Regions from separate parts of the Streptomyces sp. NPDC046862 genome, predicted to be linked through region 3. Evidence: riboswitches for the same ligand, from Rfam matches in the RefSeq annotation. Region 3 holds a riboswitch; each other region holds the start of a gene.
The links. A riboswitch is a leader RNA that binds a small molecule or an ion and turns the genes downstream of it on or off. The one in region 3 is predicted to bind cyclic di-AMP.

Region 1 (5,735 bases), on a different contig from region 3:
CCGCGCGGTTCCCCGAGCTCCCGAAAATCAGCCCGGCCGGGGAAAATTCAGCCCCTCCGGCGTTTGAGGGGCGGGGGTCCGGGGGCTGGCCCCCGAACGGGGTCCGGGGCGGAGCCCCGCAAAAGGCGAGTGCCAGGGGGCGCAGCCCCCTTGGCCGGGGTCGAAGGGGCAGCGCCCCCGGGGATGGGACGGGTAGGGGCGGCGGGGGCGATCATCCCTCGGTGGCGGGAACCACGCACGGACCCTTGCTCCACCACTCCGGCAGCATGGCGATCGCCTCGTCGCCGAGCGGGTTCACCCCGGGCCCCGCGGCCAGCGAGTGGGCGACCAGCACGTGCAGGCACTTCACCCGGTCCGGCATCCCCCCGGCGCTCGGGAACCCCTTCAGCTCCTCGATCTCGTCACGGCGCCGAAGGTAGTCCTCGTGCGCGGAGCGGTACGCGGCGGCCAGCTCGGGATCGGTCCCCAGACGGTCGGTCATCTCCTTCATCACCCCGTTCGCCTCCAGCGTGCCGATCGCCGAGGCGGCCCGCGGACACGTCAGGTAGTAGGTCGTCGGGAACGGCGTACCGTCCGGCAGCCGGGGCGCCGTCTCGACCACGTCGGGCTGCCCGCACGGGCAACGGTGCGCGATCGCGCGCAACCCGCGCGGCGGCCGGCCGAGCTGCTGCTTGAAGGCCTCGACGTCCGCGTCGGTCGGCTCGGAGCGCTCAGTGGGAGGCGGGGGTGTTTCCATACCTGCTGCTTACGTCTCTCTCGTCAAAGTCTCACTGGTGGGAGGCGTCGGCCTTGTCGACGCCGTCCCAGACATTGGTGTACCAGGGGCGGTCGGCCGCCCCCTGCGTCGTGCGCGACTGCTTCGCCGCGTCCGGGTCGATCACGGTGTAGCCGGTCTCGCCGGGCATCACATAGTGCAGCCGCTCCCGGATCCGCTGCTCGGCGTAGGCGTCGTCCTGCCAGCGCGCCTTGAGGTCGCGCAGCTGCTCGACCCGCTCGCGGGCCTCCTCCCGCCGCTGCTCCAGCTCGGCGATCTCGGCGCGCTGGGAGACGTACTGCCTTATCGGGTACGCCAGCGCCACGATCAGCGTGCAGAGTACGAGCGCGAGCAGGGCGGCCCGCCCGGTCAGCCGGGAGCGGTGGGCCTGGCGCTTGGTCTGGGAGCGGTAGACGCGGGCCGCCGTCTGTTCGCCGAGCAGTCGCAGCCGGGTCGAGGTGGAGAAACGGTCCCGGTTGTCCCGGTTGTTCCGGCTGCCACGGTTCTTGACGGCCATGCTGGCTCTCCGCCTCCGCTTGCCTGCGTGCTTCCCGAAGTGCTTCCCGAAGTGCTTCCCGAAGTGCTTCCCGAAGTGCTTCCCGGAAGGCTCCTATGCGCGTACGTCCCCGCACACGGTACGGGACCGCGACGGGGACGTACGTACGACTGGCTAGGCCTTGACCCTGTACAACCCAGTACGGATCAGCCCTTGAAGCGAGGGAAGGCCGAGCGGCCCGCGTACACCGCCGCGTCGTCGAGGATCTCCTCGATGCGCAGCAGCTGGTTGTACTTGGCGACGCGCTCGGAGCGGGCCGGGGCGCCGGTCTTGATCTGGCCGCAGTTGGTGGCGACGGCGAGGTCGGCGATGGTGACGTCCTCGGTCTCACCGGAGCGGTGGGACATCATGCACTTGAAGCCGCTGCGCTGGGCCAGCTCGACGGCGTCCAGGGTCTCGGTGAGCGAGCCGATCTGGTTCACCTTCACCAGCAGGGCGTTGGCCGCGCCCTCGTCGATACCGCGGGCCAGGCGCTCGGGGTTGGTGACGAACAGGTCGTCGCCGACGAGCTGGACCTTGTCACCGAGCTTGTCGGTGATGGTCTTCCAGCCGTCCCAGTCGTCCTCGAACAGCGGGTCCTCGATGGAGACCAGCGGGTAGGCGTCGACCAGCTCCGCGTAGTAGTCCGTCATCTCGGTGGCGGAGCGCGTCTTGCCCTCGAAGGTGTAGGAGCCGTCCTTGTAGAACTCGGAGGCGGCGACGTCGAGCGCGAGGGCGATCTGCTCGCCGGGGGTGTAGCCGGCCTCCTTGATCGCCTCGAGGATGAGGTCGAGGGCCTCGCGGTTGGAGCCGAGGTTCGGGGCGAAGCCGCCCTCGTCGCCGAGGCCGGTGGCCAGGCCCTTGCTCTTCAGGACCTTCTTCAGGGTGTGGTACACCTCGGCGCCCCAGCGCAGGGCCTCGGAGAAGGTCTCCGCGCCGATCGGGGCGATCATGAACTCCTGGATGTCCACGTTGGAGTCGGCGTGCGAGCCGCCGTTCAGGATGTTCATCATCGGCACCGGCAGCAGGTGCGCGTTCGGGCCGCCCAGGTAGCGGAAGAGGGGGAGGTCGGACGCCTCGGAGGCGGCGTGGGCGACGGCGAGGGAGACGCCGAGGATGGCGTTGGCGCCGAGGGAGCCCTTGTTGTCGGTGGCGTCCAGGTCGAACATCGCCTGGTCGATCAGGCGCTGCTCGGTGGCGTCGTAGCCGACGAGCTCCGGGCCGATCTGCTCGATGACGGCGAGGACGGCCTTCTCGACACCCTTGCCGAGGTAGCGGTTCGAGTCGCCGTCGCGGAGCTCGATGGCCTCGAAGGCGCCCGTGGAGGCGCCGGACGGGACGGCGGCACGACCGGTGCTGCCGTCGTCGAGGCCGACCTCGACCTCGACCGTGGGGTTGCCTCGGGAGTCCAGGATTTCCCGGGCTACGACGACGTCGATGGACGGCACGAGCATCTCCTTCTGGGATGTGACGCGGTTACGCGGGCCGTGGCCCTGCGGGATGAGCCTAACCGTCTCCAGGGGATCGGCCAGTCTCCCGCCCACCCCGTGGACCAAACCGAGAGTAAATTGTTCCTGAACTGAACAAAAAGCCCCTGCCAAGGAGCGCCGCGAGAGGCACAAAAAAGCCCCGCCCCGGTGCGTACGGGGGAACACGCACCGGGGCGGGGAGCCCGTGGGGACGGGGGGCGGCCCTCACGAGACCTCCACTGTGGAGGACACGGATGTGCGGGCCCTGTGGTTCAGCCGGGAACCGCCCTGATGTCAGCTCAGGTGCAGCTGCTGGCCGGGGAAGATGAAGTCGGCGTCGTCGATGATGTCCTTGTTCAGCTGGAAGAGCTTGTGCCAGCCGCCCTTGACCTTCTTCTTCTCGGCGATGCTGCTGAGGGTGTCACCCTTGACGACCTTGTACTCGCCGTCGCCCTTCTTGACCTTCTTGCCGGTCGGGGTCTTGACGGTGGCCCGCTCCTGGGAACGCGAGGCGCGCTGCTCCTGGGCACCGGAGCTCTGGGTGCTCTGCTCGGAGGAGCCGGAGTTCGCGGAGGAGCCGGACGAGCCCGAGTTCGAGGAGGACGAGGAGGCCGCCCCACCGTCGTACGCGGCGCCGGACAGACCCGTGCCGCAGTTCGGCCAGGCGCCCTTGCCCTGGGCCGCGAGGACCTTCTCGGCGACGGCGATCTGCTGGGCCTTGCTGGCCTGGTCGGCGGTGGAGGCGTACTGCGTGCCGCCGTACGCGGCCCAGGTGGAGGCGGAGAACTGCAGACCGCCGTAGTAGCCGTTGCCCGTGTTGATCGACCAGTTGCCGCCGGACTCGCACTGGGCGACCGCGTCCCACTCGGAGGAGGTGGCTGCGGAGGCGGTGCCGGTCGCGAGCAGCGGGGCGGCGATGGCGGCACCGGTGACGCCGGCCATCGCGACGATGCGGGTGGCCTTGGACGGACGACGGTGCTTGCCCTTGCAGGAAGACAACATGAAGTGATCCCCTCACCGACGCCTGCGAGGTGAGCTGTCGGGTTCGGGCCGGTTGAGTTGCCCGGCCGCACGGTCGGCCGCGGACGACGTCCGCTGCCGCTTCCGCACGGCTTCACCCCAAGCCGTTCCCGGTCGTCTCCCAACTCCCGGGCCCGGCGCCTACCTTGGGTCCCCCGCTCCTGCCTACGGCGCTTGACGCGACGACTGTTCCCGTACGGCCGTTGGCAGGATTCGGCGTACCGACCGCAGGGGCCCGCTGTGGCGAGCGATCACGACCGTAAACACGCGATCCGGTGATTTACAAAGACGATCAGGGCTTCTGTGACTCATCTCCCACTGAGATCAAAACGGGCATTCACGGCGAAAGATGGCGCTAACTCTCGCTACTTTTCGCCCGATTCATCACCGAAGCTCAGCCTCTGACCGGGGCATATAAGGCCGGGGTCAGCACCGGCCGCATCCCTGCTCCCGGCGCACAGCTCGCCTCATCCCCCCAGCAGGCCAGGGGAGTCGGCGACGGCCAGGAGGTCACCCTCGGCCCGGGCGAGGTACGGGGCGTACGGGTCCTCCGGCAGATCGGCGTCCCTGACCGAGTCGCCGCCCTGCGAGGCGTGCCGCCCGGTGGAGCCGGCGTCCGCGCCCGTACGGCCGTCAGTGGCACCCTCATCGGCGGTCGCGCCACGGTGACGCCCGGTTCCCGAGGTCTCGTCCTCGGATCCGGACCCAGAGCCGGAACCGGATTCACCCTTCGCCGAAGATCCGCCCTCTTGCCCGGATTTGGCCGATTCATCACCCTTCGCCGCATCCGTGCGCGGGCTGCCGGAGTCCCGGGAGGTGCTCTCGCTGGAGCCATTCAGTCCGCTGTCGGCCTTGGCCGACCCTTCGGAGGTGCCGGAGGACGAAGAACCGGACGAACCGGATGAATCAGATGAACCGGACGAGCCGGTCAACTTGCCCAGCACGCCGGTGTCCACGTCGGCGGAACCGGAGTCCTTGTTGAGTCCGGAGAGGAGCCCGCAGGTGGGCCAGGCGCCCACACCCTCGTCGTCGAGGACCTTCTCGGCGACGGCGATCTGCTGGGAACGGCTGGCCTGGTCGGCGCTGGGCGCGTAGTCGAGGCCGCCGTACTTCTCCCAGTCGTCCTGGGACAACTGCAGCCCGCCGTAGTACCCGTTGCCGGTGTTGGCGCTCCAGGAGCCGCCGCTCTCGCAGTCCGCGACCTTGTCCCAGGTCGTCCCGCTGGCCGCGCTCGCACCGGTCGCGCCGAGGAGCGGGATGGCGATGGCCGAGCCCGTCACTCCGGCCGCGACGAGGAGGGCCGGAGCCTGACGGGGGCGACGGTGACGACCGTTCCCGGAGAGCATGCGGTTGCCTTTCACGCGACAGCAGGGGCCGGCGCGACGCCTGTGGCGAGTCGCCGCGCTGATGCGTGAACGTATCCGCACTCGAACTGTTGTCACAAGTTAATGCAGCGCAGATCACGTGAAGATCACAGAGTTGAGAAAGTGTCACTTCAGGGAGTGGTTCGGCGTATGAGCGGGAACCCTTGACGGCCCCGCCCTGGCCCCCTGGGCGTCATGCCCGATCTGTCGGCCGAACAGGTGTGAACTCCACGGGAAGCGTGCGCAATCCCCGCATAATGAGCCCGCCGCGCCAGCGCAAATCGGCCGGATCCACCGCGAGTCGGAGGTCGGGGAGGCGGGTGAGGAGGGTCGCGAGCGCGCTCTGCCCCTCCAGGCGGGCGAGGGGCGCGCCGAGGCAGTAGTGGATGCCGTGGCCGTAACCGAGGTGCTGGTTGTCCCGGCGGCCGAGATCGAGGACATCGGGGTCGGCGAACCGCTCGGGGTCCCGGTCGGCCGCGGCGAGCACGACGAGGACGGGGTCGCCCTGGGCGATGTCCTGCCCTCCGATGGTCAGCGGCCGGGTGGCGAAACGCCAGGTGGCGAGTTCGACGGGTCCGTCGTACCGCAGGAGT
Region 2 (5,735 bases), on a different contig from region 3:
TACCAGGAGGGGACCATGTCCAGCATTTCCAGGCGCTCACTGCTGGGGTATTCGGGGACGGCGGCAGCGGGGGCGGTGCTCACGTCGGCAGGGGCGGCACAGGCCGAGGAGGACGGAGCGAGCACGAGCGACTCGGCGGCGGTCGAGTTCCCGCCCGGCACCGAGTTCCGCGGCAGCGTCGCCCTGCCCGACTCCGACACCACCGTCGAGATCAGTTTCACGCTCCTGAGCGCCCAACACGCACCCGAGCCGTACCGGCTCACGGAGCTGGATATCGCGAACGCCCTGAACGAGCTCGTCATGTCGCACGGCTGGTCACCGATCACCTTCAGGGGCAGACCCGCCCCCGTCGCGATCAACTGACCCCCGGCACGCTCAGCCCCAGGGCGCCCCGGACCGCTCCGGTCCGGGGCGCTGCCATGTCCACGCCCGGCGAGGCCCCGCCCTGGTTTCGCTCTCAGCGTGCCCCGCCCCTCTGACCACAGAGACGTACGTCCTGTACATTTTTTACAGAACTCGATCAGAGGAGGCGCCCGCCATGAGCCGACCGTCCGCCCGCTACGTCCTGCCGGAGTTCACCGAACGCACGAGTGCGGGCCTCAGGACGATGGATCCGTACTCGAAGCTGCTGGAGGAGCGGATCGTGTTCCTCGGGACGGCGATCGACAACACGTCGGCGAACGACGTGATGGCTCAGTTCATGTATCTGGAGCACGCCGCGCCGGACCGGGACATCTCGCTCTACATCAACTCGCCGGGCGGCTCGTTCACCGCGATGACGGCCCTCTACGACACGATCCAGTACGTCACCTGCGACGTGGAGACCGTCTGCCTGGGCCAGGCGGCGTCGGCCGCCGCGGTGCTGCTGGCCGCCGGCACCCCGGGCAAGCGGTCGGCGCTGCCGGGCGCCCGCGTGCTGATCCACCAGCCCTCGCTCCACGAGCCGATCCAGGGGCAGGCGTCCGATCTGGCCATCCAGGCCGACGAGTTGATGCGCAACCGCCGGAAGCTGGAGGAGATACTCGCCCGGCACACCGGTCAGAGCGCCGAGCGGGTGAGCGACGACATCGAGCGGGACAAGATCCTGGACGCCAAGGCGGCCATGGAGTACGGCCTGGTGGACCGGATCATCCCCAGCCGGAGGACCTCGCGCGACCTGCCCGGCGCGAGGTGAGCCGTCGATGCTCCCACCGGACCTGCCGCCGCTGCCCGCGCTCACCCGCGCCGAGGCAGAGTTGATCGACCGCTACCTCGACGTGGTGGACCTGCTCGGCCGGATCAACCCGGCCCGCCCCGGCGACACCTACCGCGGGCTGCGCGCCGCCCAGGCCCTGGTCGCCAAGGCGACGGCCCTGCGCGCCGCGCTCGAACTGATGCACACCCGGGGTGAGAACGAGGTGCACGCACCGACTCTCGCGCGGGCCCTGCGGGTCCTCGACGGTGAGCGTCGTACGGCACGCATAGCACTGCCTCCCGAACCGGAGGGCTGACGCACCGGCACGGATCCGGGTCGCGTGCCGAACTGACGAGGCGTCCGGTCCGGATCTCGAACGGACCAGAGGACGTACCGACGAACGGGGCAGATTTCGATCCCTTCTCGGGCCCAGGAAAGTTGCGCAACCCGCGTACCACAACGGCGGAATCGACTGTTTCTTCGCTGGTCCGGCGCTCGTCGGCCTCCTTGACTCCCGGGCGTGGGAATGGCTGTCCACCCGAACGGGTGAGTGGTGAGTAACCCCACAAACTGCCGATTCCGTTCGCCGTTTTGGACATTCGTGCGTCAAGATCCGTACCTGACGACAAGCCCCCGCCACCGCGGCGGGGCGGTCCGGGCGGACGCCGAATCCTGCCGCCGCCCGGATGACCGGTCGACAGGAGTGGATCGGCAGGAGTGGAGGACCCAAGCACGACGGGTCGCCGGAGCGTCAGTTCCGAGCAGCCCTTGGGGTGAAGCCGCGGCAACGCGGCCGGGCAACTTCGCCAGCCCGAATCCGACAGGTCATCCTTCACAGGCGGCTGACGAAGGGTTGCGCATGACTGCGCTCAATCGTGTCCCGTCGCTCATGGTCCGGGCCGGTACGGCCTCGGCTCTCACCATCGCCGCAGTGGGCGGCAGCATCGTGGCCCCTGGCGTCGCGTCAGACGCGGAGGCGGCCGCCCCGGCGACCAAGGCCTTGCAGGTCGCGGCGTCCAAGAAGGGCTCGCCCTACAAGTGGGGTGGCACGGGCCCCAAGAGGTTCGACTGCTCCGGGCTGACGCTGTACTCGTTCAAGAAGGCGGGTAAGAAGCTCCCCCGTACGGCCCAGGCGCAGTACAACAAGACGAAGCACATCTCCGCCAAGAGCCGCAAGGCCGGAGACCTCGTCTTCTTCCACTCGGGCTCGAGCGTCTACCACGTCGGCATCTACGCCGGGAAGGGCAAGATCTGGCACTCCCCGAAGAGCGGAGAGGTCGTGAAGCGAGAGAAGATCTGGACGAAGAGCGTCTGGTACGGCCGGGTCCGCTGACCCGCCCGAGGGGCGACGGCGGTGAGGGCAGCCGTCGCCCCTCGGGGTCCAGCGGCGGTCCCGCGCGGGGCCCAGCGCCTCGCGTGGGCCCAGCCGCCTCGCCGGGACCTGACCGTCCCGCACCGGGGGCCCGGCCCGTGACGTGACGTGCCCGGCCGGCGCCTCCCGGTGCGTGACGCGGGCCGGGATGGTTACTCGTTCATCCATGTCCGACAACCAGAGTGCCCACCGGGGACGCAACGAGACACCCCTGGAGAGAGCCGACCGCAACTTCGTCGAGCTGCTCCAGGAGCTGCGCGTCACCCAGACCGGTGTGCAGATCCTCTTCGCCTTCCTGCTGACCCTGGCGTTCACCCCGCGCTTCCCGTCCCTCGACACGGTCCAGCGCGTCACCTACGTCACCACACTGCTGCTGGCGGTCCTCGCGGCGGCGCTCTTCACGGCCCCGGCCGCGCTGCACCGCTCGCTCTTCCAGCAGAACGCCAAGCCGCTCATAGTCCAGGTCTCCTCCCGGCTGGCCACCGTCGGCCTGGGTGTGCTCATGCTGGCGTTCACCGGGTCGGTGCTGCTCGTCGTGGACGTGACCCTGGAGCGGAGCGCCGGTGTCGCCGCCGGGGCCGGCACGTTCGGCGCCTGTGTCGCGTTGTGGTGGGTGCTGCCCCGCTTCGTACGGCGGTCCGGCCTCCGCGGGGACGCTGCCGCCACATCCACACGGTCTCCCGAACGGTCTCCCGAAGCGGTGCCGCCCGGAGACCGGTGAGGCCCTGGTCGCGGGCCCGTCCGCTCAGGGATCTTTCTGCCCCGCGGCGGTGACCGGCTGGACGGGGATCGTCCACGGCAGTTCGATGGCCACCGTCTTGCCGCCCTCCCGGGTTGGTCTGACGCTGAGTCTGCCGCCGCACTCGGCGGTCAGCCAGCGGATGATGACCAGGCCCCGGCCGTTGTCCTGCTGAACGGCCGCGGGCAAACGTTTCGGAAAGCGCGGGTGGCTGTCGGTGACGCCGATCCGCAGCTGCTCGTCACGGTCGAGCGCGATGTCCACGGTGAACGTGGGTGACTGCCCGAACGTGTGCTGGACGGCGTTGGTGGCGAGTTCGGACACGATCAGCCGTACGGTGTCCGCGACTTCCGCGTCGCTCGGCAGGCCCCATTCGGCCAGCACGGTGGCGACGTATGTGCGAGCCGCGGAGACCGAGGCTGGATCGCTCGGCAGAGTGACGGATGCTTCCTGATGGTCTGCCATGGCGACGTCGTCCCTTTCCCACGGGACCGGAGTCCGACACGGAGCCGGATGGATTCGAGTACGGTCCCGGACTGGTGCTTCGCGCCAGATTGCCATCACCAGGGCCGTCGCGGTGCCGATCCACCAAGATATGCATATATCTGTCGCTCGAAGCGGTGAACTCTCCGACGACCGACCGTATTTGGGCGGGCCTTTCGGTCCATCCTCTACCGTCGCCCCCGGCACCGCGGCCGGGCGGAAGGAGACGACCCATGCAGTACGGTCCTGCGGTGCGCCGACGCAAACTCGGCACGGAATTGCGTGACCTGCGCACCCGCGTCGGCCTCACCAGCATCGAGGCGGCGCGCCTCGTCGGCTGGCACCAGTCGAAGGTGAGCCGCATCGAGACCGGCTCCAGTGGAGTGAAACCGGCCGACGTGCGCCGCCTGCTCGACGCGTACGACGTCCGGGATCCCGAGTTGCGGGAACTGCTGCTGGCCCTGGCGGGCGGCGAGGACGGCGGTGGCGGCCGGCAGAACTGGTGGCACGCCTACCGCGGGGTGCTGCCTCCCACGTACCGGGACTTCATCAGTCTGGAATCCCAGGCCAGCGGCATGCGCACGCTGGAGACCTCGGTGGTGCCCGGGCTGCTGCAGACCCCGGAGTACGCCCGCGCGGTGACCCGTGCCGCGGTGGAGGGCCTGGACGAGGACAAGCTGGACGCGCTGGTGGAGGTGCGCATCGCACGACAGGTCGTGCTGCACGGAGATCCCCCGCTGGAGTTGAACGCGCTCCTGGACGAGGCCGTGCTGCGCCGGGAGGTCGGCGGACCGGAGGTGATGGCGCGGCAGTTGCGACGGCTGCGGGAGGCGGCGGCCTTGCCGCAGGTGCGACTCCAGGTGCTGCCGTTCACTGCTGGGGCACATGTGGGCATCACCGGTCCTTTCGTAATCTTCTCATTTTCGCGCACTACTGATCTGGACGTGGTTGTTCTCGACCACTTGACGAGTAGCCTCTACCTCGAGCGGAAAGAAGACCTCCAGGCGTATGTCGAGGCCTTCAACGCCCTTCAGATCCACGCCCTTTCGCCCGAGGAATCGTTGGATTACATCGCCGGGATAGCCGCCGGCGCGTAAGGAGGCACCCATGTCCGCAACTTCACTGCCTCGGAACGTCCCCTCAAGTACCGCATTGCGCGATGTGCGGTGGCTGCGCAGCAGCCGCAGCACCGGAATGAACAACTGCGTCGAGACGGCCCGTCCCGGTCCCGGCCTCTGGGCCGGACAGGTCGCCGTGCGCGACTCGAAGAACACGACGGGGCCCGCCCTGCTGTTCACCCCCGAGGCCTGGGAGGGGTTCATCGCGGCGCTTCGGTGACCGCACCGACCACCACGTCCACGACCAGTCCCCCACCACTACCAACACCACGATCACGTCCGCGTGATCATTCCCCTCGATCGCGGTGCACGGCCGTGTCACGCCGACTCACGGTCGCGTCTCGCCGATCACCCGTACGGCTCGGTCGAGTTGCCCGTCGGTGAGATCCGCACGGGCGGTCAGCCGCAGCCTTGAGATGCCGTCGGGTACGGACGGTGGGCGGAAACAGCCGACGGCGAGACCGGCCGCTCGGCAGTCCGCCGCCCACCGCACCGCCTGTTCGGGGGACGGCGCGCGCACGGAGACCACGGCGGCGTCGGGCCGCACCGCTTCCAGGCCCGACGCCGTCAGCCGTGCGTGCAGTTCCGTCGCCACCTCGCGCGCCCGCGCGGCGCGCTCGGGCTCCCGGCGCAGCAGCCGCAGCGCCGCGAGGGCCGCCCCGGCCGCGGCCGGGGCGAGACCGGTGTCGAAGATGAAGGTGCGGGCCGAGTTGACCAGATGGTCGATGACCCGCGCCGGGCCGAGTACGGCACCGCCCTGGCTGCCGAGCGACTTGGACAGCGTGACGGTCACGACGACGTCCTCCGCGCCCGCGAGCCCCTCCGCGTCACCGGCGCCCCGGCCCCCGT
Region 3 (5,735 bases):
CCGTGCACACCGGCATAGACTTCCCGGTGTCGTACGGCACGCCGGTGATGTCGGCGACCGACGGAACCGTACGGACACAGTGGAACAGCGCCTACGGCAACATGGTCATCGTGACCGCCAAGGACGGTACGGAGACGTGGTACTGCCACCTCTCCACGTACAAGGTGCCTTCGGGGACGACGGTGAAGGCCGGCGACATGATCGCGTACTCCGGCAATTCCGGTAACTCGACCGGCCCGCACCTGCACTTCGAGGTACATCCCGGAGGCGGCGACGCGATAGACCCGCTGCCGTGGCTGCGGAGCCACGGGCTCGACCCGACGTAATCCCCCTCCCGACGGCACCGCGTCCAGGCGTCACGTCACTCATCCCACAGCACGGACAAGACCGGGCCCCTGCGGGAAGCAGGGGCCCGACTCGTGTCCGTGACCGTGCACCTCGCCCTACTCGCCCTACAACTTCTCCACCGGCGCGTACCGCAGGAGCAGCCGCTTCGGCTTGGTGTCGCCGAAGTCGATCGTCGCCTCGGCGTTGGCCCCCGTACCCTTCACGCCGACGACCGTGCCCAGGCCGAACTGGTCGTGGGTGACGCGGTCGCCGACGGCCAGGGAGACGACCGGCTTCTCGGTGGCGCGTCGCGTCGCGAAGCCGGAGGCACCCGCGGCGGACGAACGGGAGCGGGAGGACGACAGGGAGGCGGCGATGCCCGAGGCCGGTCCGGAGGACACCGGGGCCGCGGGGGCGCCGGTGCGCTTCCAGTCCAGGTGCGCCGTCGGGATCTCCTCCAGGAAGCGAGACGGAGGGTTGTACGACGGCTGGCCCCAGGCGCTGCGCAGGGTCGAGCGGGTCAGGTAGAGCCGTTCCCTCGCGCGTGTGATGCCCACGTACGCCAGGCGCCGCTCCTCCTCCAGTTCCTTGGTCTGGCCGAGGGCGCGCATGTGCGGGAAGACACCGTCCTCCATGCCGGTGAGGAAGACGACCGGGAACTCCAGACCCTTGGCGGTGTGGAGGGTCATCAGGGTGATGACGCCGTCGCCGTCCTCCTCGTCCGGGATCTGGTCGGAGTCGGCGACCAGGGCGACCTGCTCCAGGAAGTCGGCGAGTGTGCCCGCCTCGCCCTCGGCGCGCTCCTGCTCGAACTCCAGGGCCACGGCGGCGAGTTCCTGGAGGTTCTCGATGCGGGTCTCGTCCTGGGGGTCGGTCGAGGCCTGCAACTCCGCCAGGTAGCCGGTGCGTTCGAGGATCGCCTCCAGGACCATGGCCGGGCCGGCGCCCGAGTCGACGATCGTGCGCAGGTCCTCCATGAGCGTGTTGAACCGTTTGACGGCGTTCGTGGAGCGGGCCGCCATGCCGTACGCCTCGTCCACGCGGCGCAGGGCCTGCGAGAAGCTGATCTTCTCGCGCTGGGCGAGGGCGTCGATCATCGCCTCGGCGCGCTCGCCGATGCCGCGCTTGGGGACGTTGAGGATGCGGCGCATCGGGACCGAGTCCTCCGGGTTCGCCAGGACCCTGAGGTAGGCCAGGACGTCCCGGACCTCCTTGCGCTCGTAGAAGCGGACGCCGCCGACGACCTTGTAGGGCAGGCCGACGCGGATGAAGATCTCTTCGAAGACACGGGACTGGGCGTTCGTCCGGTAGAAGACGGCGACGTCGCCGGCCTTCGCGTCGCCCGCGTCCGTCAGACGGTCTATCTCGTCGGCGACGAACTGTGCCTCGTCATGCTCGGTGTCCGCCACGTAGCCGGTGATGCGGGCGCCCTCTCCGGCGTTGGTCCAGAGGTTCTTGGGGCGGCGGGACTCGTTGCGCTCGATGACCGCGTTGGCCGCGCTCAGGATCGTCTGCGTGGAGCGGTAGTTCTGCTCGAGCAGGATCGTCGTCGCGTCCGGGTAGTCCTCCTCGAACTGGAGGATGTTGCGGATGGTGGCGCCGCGGAAGGCGTAGATCGACTGGTCGGCGTCACCCACGACGCACAGCTCGGCGGGCTGGAGGTCGTCCGCGCCGGGCGGCACGTCCACGGGGTGCTCGGAGGTGCCGACGAGTTCCCGTACGAGGGCGTACTGGGCGTGGTTGGTGTCCTGGTACTCGTCGACGAGCACGTGGCGGAAGCGGCGGCGGTAGTGCTCGGCGACGTCGGGGAAGGCGCGGAGCAGGTTGACCGTCGTCATGATCAGGTCGTCGAAGTCGAGGGCGTTGGCCTCGCGCAGCCGCGACTGGTAGAGCGCGTACGCCTGGGCGAGGGTCTTCTCGAAGCCGTCGGTGGCCTGGGCGGCGAAGTCCTCCTCGTCGATCAGCTCGTTCTTGAGGTTGCTGATCTTGGCGCTGAAGGACTTCGGCGGGAAGCGCTTGGGGTCGAGGTCCAGGTCGCGGCAGACCAGCGCCATGAGCCGCTTGCTGTCGGCGGCGTCGTAGATCGAGAAGGACGACGTGAAGCCGAGCCTCTTGCTCTCCCGCCGCAGGATCCGCACGCAGGCGCTGTGGAACGTCATCACCCACATCGCGTTCGCCCGCGGGCCGACGAGCTGCTCGACGCGCTCCTTCATCTCGCCCGCGGCCTTGTTGGTGAAGGTGATAGCGAGGATCTGGCCCGGGTGGACGTGCCGCTCGCCGAGGAGGTGGGCGATGCGGTGCGTGAGCACGCGGGTCTTGCCGGAGCCGGCACCGGCCACGATGAGCAGGGGCGAGCCGGAGTGGACGACTGCCGCACGCTGGTTCTCGTTCAGCCCCTCCAGGAGCGTGGCCGGGTCCACCGCGGGGCGCGGGGCGCCGTCGCGGTAGTACGCGTCCCTGTCCGGTGGCACGTCGAACCGGCCGCCGAACAGGTCGTCCGGAACGGGCTCCGGCACGTGCTCGTCCTCGGGCGGCGGCGGGGGCTCTTCCTCGTGGGCCCGCGGGGCCTTGAGGTCCGCCAGGAAGCTGTCGTCAAAGAGGCTGCTCATCGCTCTCCGAGTCTAGGCCGCCCCACCGACAGCGAGGGGCCACCCCGCGAACTCGACCCTCTCCCCGTCCGGTCGGCGATCTTCCGGAGCCGATCGCCGGGGCGATCCTCACCGTCCAGGTTCGCATCGTCACCACTCGTGACCGTGCCGCACACGTGAGCACGCGTGAGCGCACGTGTCACCTCGCCCACCAAAACACCCGTTCACCACCAAAGAAGCCAAGAAGGGCAGAGCTCGCACCACGAACGAGTCCCCCTATATCCCCTTGGATTCGCCACGATCCGCGACGTCCTGAGTCAAGGTCACGAAAACGTATCGGGCATATCGCGCATCAACCTTCACAGAGGCCACACGAGTTGGCTAGCGTTCTTGTGGGCCGCTCGACACAACCGGCGAACGTCGCCGGGCCGGGCGTCCTCCGCCGAGTCCGGCGCACCCTCACGGGAGCCGGAGCCGGGGACCCACCGACCTTGGGGTGAATCGGTCCACCTGCCGTACGCGGCACGGACCGTAGGGCACACCTTCCGACGCAAGCGCCCGAACCCGACAGCTAACTCGGTAGGCGGACAACGGAAGGAGCCCGCCTTTCATGGCGCCGCACCGAAAGCCGCGTCCTGCCCGGACGCGCACAGGCATACGGACGCCCGCCCTGGCGACGGCGGCACTGACGTCCATGGCCCTGTTCTCCCAGACGGCGAACGCCGCGCCCTCGACCGACGACAAACCGAGCCTCGAAGAGGTCGAGAAGAAGGTCGGCGACCTCTACCGCCAGGCCGAGTCGGCGACCGAGAAGTACAACGCGGCCGAGGAGAGGACGACCAAGCAGAAGAAGCGTGTCTCCACGCTCCTCGACGATGTCGCCCAGCGCACGGAGAAGCTCAACGAGGCCCGGGAGCGGCTGGGTTCGTTCGCCGCCGCCCAGTACCGGACGGGCGCCGCCTCCCCGGACACGGCGGCGATGCTGCTGGCGGACAACCCGCAGGACTACTTCGACCAGACCCAGTTGATGGACCGCTTGACGGAACGTCAGAAGGACGTGGTCGACGACTACATCACGCAGCAGACGGAGACGGCACAGAAGCGCCAGGAGGCCACCGAGAGCCTCGCGTCGCTCACGGACTCCCAGGCCACGCTGAAGTCGTCCAAGGCGCAGGTCCAGACGAAGCTCACCGAGGCCCGTGAGCTGCTGACGAAGCTGACCGCCGAGGAGAAGGCCCGCCTCGCGGCGATCGAGAAGGAGAAGCAGGAGGAGGCCGATCGCCGGGCGGCGGAGCTGGCGCGGCAGCAGGCGGCCGAGGCGGAGAAGCAGCAGGCCGCGCAGCAGCAGGCGGCGCAGGAGCAGACAGCAGGCAGCACCTCCACGGTCGAGGCTCCGGCCGAGGACTCCACCTACGCCACGAAGGCCGCCAAGGCCCTCGCGTTCGCCCGCGTCCAGATCGGCAAGCCCTACGTCTGGGGCGCGACCGGCCCCGACTCGTACGACTGCTCCGGCCTCACCCAGGCCGCCTGGAAGGCCGCCGGCGTCGACCTGCCGCGCACCACGTACGACCAGGTCAACGCGGGCAGGACCGTCGCTCTCGCCGACGCCCGACCCGGTGACCTCGTCTTCTTCTACGACGACATCAGCCACGTCGGCCTCTACATCGGCAACGGCATGATGATCCACGCGCCCAAGCCGGGGGCCTACGTCCGCGAGGAGTCGATCTTCTACGACGGGGAGTCGGCGATCCACAGCGTGGTGCGGCCGGCGTAACGGTCGGCGTAACGACCACCCCTCCGGCCCTGGTCGGCGCTCGGCTTCTCGCCGACGGCCAGGGCCGGACTGGTGGCTGTCAGGTCCAGAGCACCGCGATGAAGATGTTCACCGTGGTCAGGGCGCCCACGAGGCCGAACAGTCCCTTCTCCACCCGCTCCTCGTCGCGCTTCACATAGACGAGCCCGAGGATCACGACCAGCAGGGCCAGCTTCACGCCGATCTTGATGTTGTTGACCGGCTGATCGTCGGCCTGGTTGAGGCCTACCAGGACGGCGCCGGTGATGAGCATCGTCAGCGCGCCGTGCAGCATGGCGGGCACGAAACGGGCCGCCCCCTGACCCATCGCCTTCACCTGGGTGAGAAATCCGCCCAGGAGGGAGGCTATGCCGATGATGTGCAGGGCGACGAAGAGATGGATGAGTACGTCCATGGAGCCGGAGCCTAACCAGGAGCCCTCGCCCGGCCGGGCACCGGGGCCCCGGCTTCCGCCGCCGAGCATGGGCTGCGTCTGCGCGCCTCCATATGCGCCTCCAGATAGACGCCATAGGCGCCAGATAGGCGCCATCTGCGCCTCCATAGCACCGCTCGGCCACCCGTTGGCGCATAACCACCGCATCGGTCATCGCTCTGCGTGAAGTCGGTGACGCCAGGCGGGGATCGCGGTCGCATACGGTCACCCGACGGTCCGTCCACACCAATTCCGCACATAGCGTTACCGAGCGGACACCGTCAGGTTTACCGTCCTCCCCCAGGTGACCGGCTCCCCACCGCCGCCCGAACCAGGGGCGGCAGCCGGACACCTCCGCCGAGAGGTCCGGCGGCGGCTCGCTCCCCCTGTGCGGGCCGCCGCCGGACGCGCGACCGCCGACCCCCACGGTGGTCCCGGCCCACAGGCCGTCTCGGTCGCGTCGTACGAAAGGACGTGACGCCCACTTGCCAGCGCACCGCAGGCCCCGACAGCGCCTCCTCGGCGGCAACACGGCTCGTACCGCCTTCACGATCGCCCTGGCGGGCGCGGCGGGCGCGGCCGGCCTCGACGGCAC

Region 1: linked by a shared signal. The riboswitch ahead of AB0959_RS28230 (transglycosylase family protein) and the one ahead of AB0959_RS22340 (NlpC/P60 family protein) in region 3 are both predicted to bind cyclic di-AMP.
Region 2: linked by a shared signal. The riboswitch ahead of AB0959_RS05105 (C40 family peptidase) and the one ahead of AB0959_RS22340 (NlpC/P60 family protein) in region 3 are both predicted to bind cyclic di-AMP.

What each region holds. Positions count from the first base shown of each region.
Region 1 covers NZ_JBEYXP010000027.1:102,989-108,723, forward strand. The annotation lists gene AB0959_RS28215 (DUF501 domain-containing protein) at 212-736, opposite strand; gene AB0959_RS28220 (septum formation initiator family protein) at 768-1,271, opposite strand; gene eno (phosphopyruvate hydratase) at 1,457-2,737, opposite strand; gene AB0959_RS28230 (transglycosylase family protein) at 3,053-3,760, opposite strand; cyclic di-AMP (ydaO/yuaA leader) riboswitch at 3,765-3,961, opposite strand; partial or broken gene AB0959_RS28235 (transglycosylase family protein) at 4,144-5,124, opposite strand; gene AB0959_RS28240 (cytochrome P450) at 5,336-5,735, opposite strand, start outside.
Region 2 covers NZ_JBEYXP010000003.1:354,890-360,624, forward strand. The annotation lists gene AB0959_RS05090 (hypothetical protein) at 16-363, shown strand; gene AB0959_RS05095 (ATP-dependent Clp protease proteolytic subunit) at 539-1,174, shown strand; gene AB0959_RS05100 (hypothetical protein) at 1,182-1,490, shown strand; cyclic di-AMP (ydaO/yuaA leader) riboswitch at 1,828-2,030, shown strand; gene AB0959_RS05105 (C40 family peptidase) at 2,034-2,507, shown strand; gene AB0959_RS05110 (DUF6328 family protein) at 2,713-3,267, shown strand; gene AB0959_RS05115 (ATP-binding protein) at 3,292-3,750, opposite strand; gene AB0959_RS05120 (helix-turn-helix transcriptional regulator) at 4,002-4,865, shown strand; gene AB0959_RS05125 (DUF397 domain-containing protein) at 4,876-5,106, shown strand; gene AB0959_RS05130 (8-amino-7-oxononanoate synthase) at 5,215-5,735, opposite strand, start outside.
Region 3 covers NZ_JBEYXP010000019.1:121,467-127,201, forward strand. The annotation lists gene AB0959_RS22330 (M23 family metallopeptidase) at 1-326, shown strand, start outside; gene pcrA (DNA helicase PcrA) at 453-2,936, opposite strand; cyclic di-AMP (ydaO/yuaA leader) riboswitch at 3,346-3,517, shown strand; gene AB0959_RS22340 (NlpC/P60 family protein) at 3,526-4,689, shown strand; gene AB0959_RS22345 (hypothetical protein) at 4,769-5,122, opposite strand; gene AB0959_RS22350 (NlpC/P60 family protein) at 5,626-5,735, shown strand, end outside.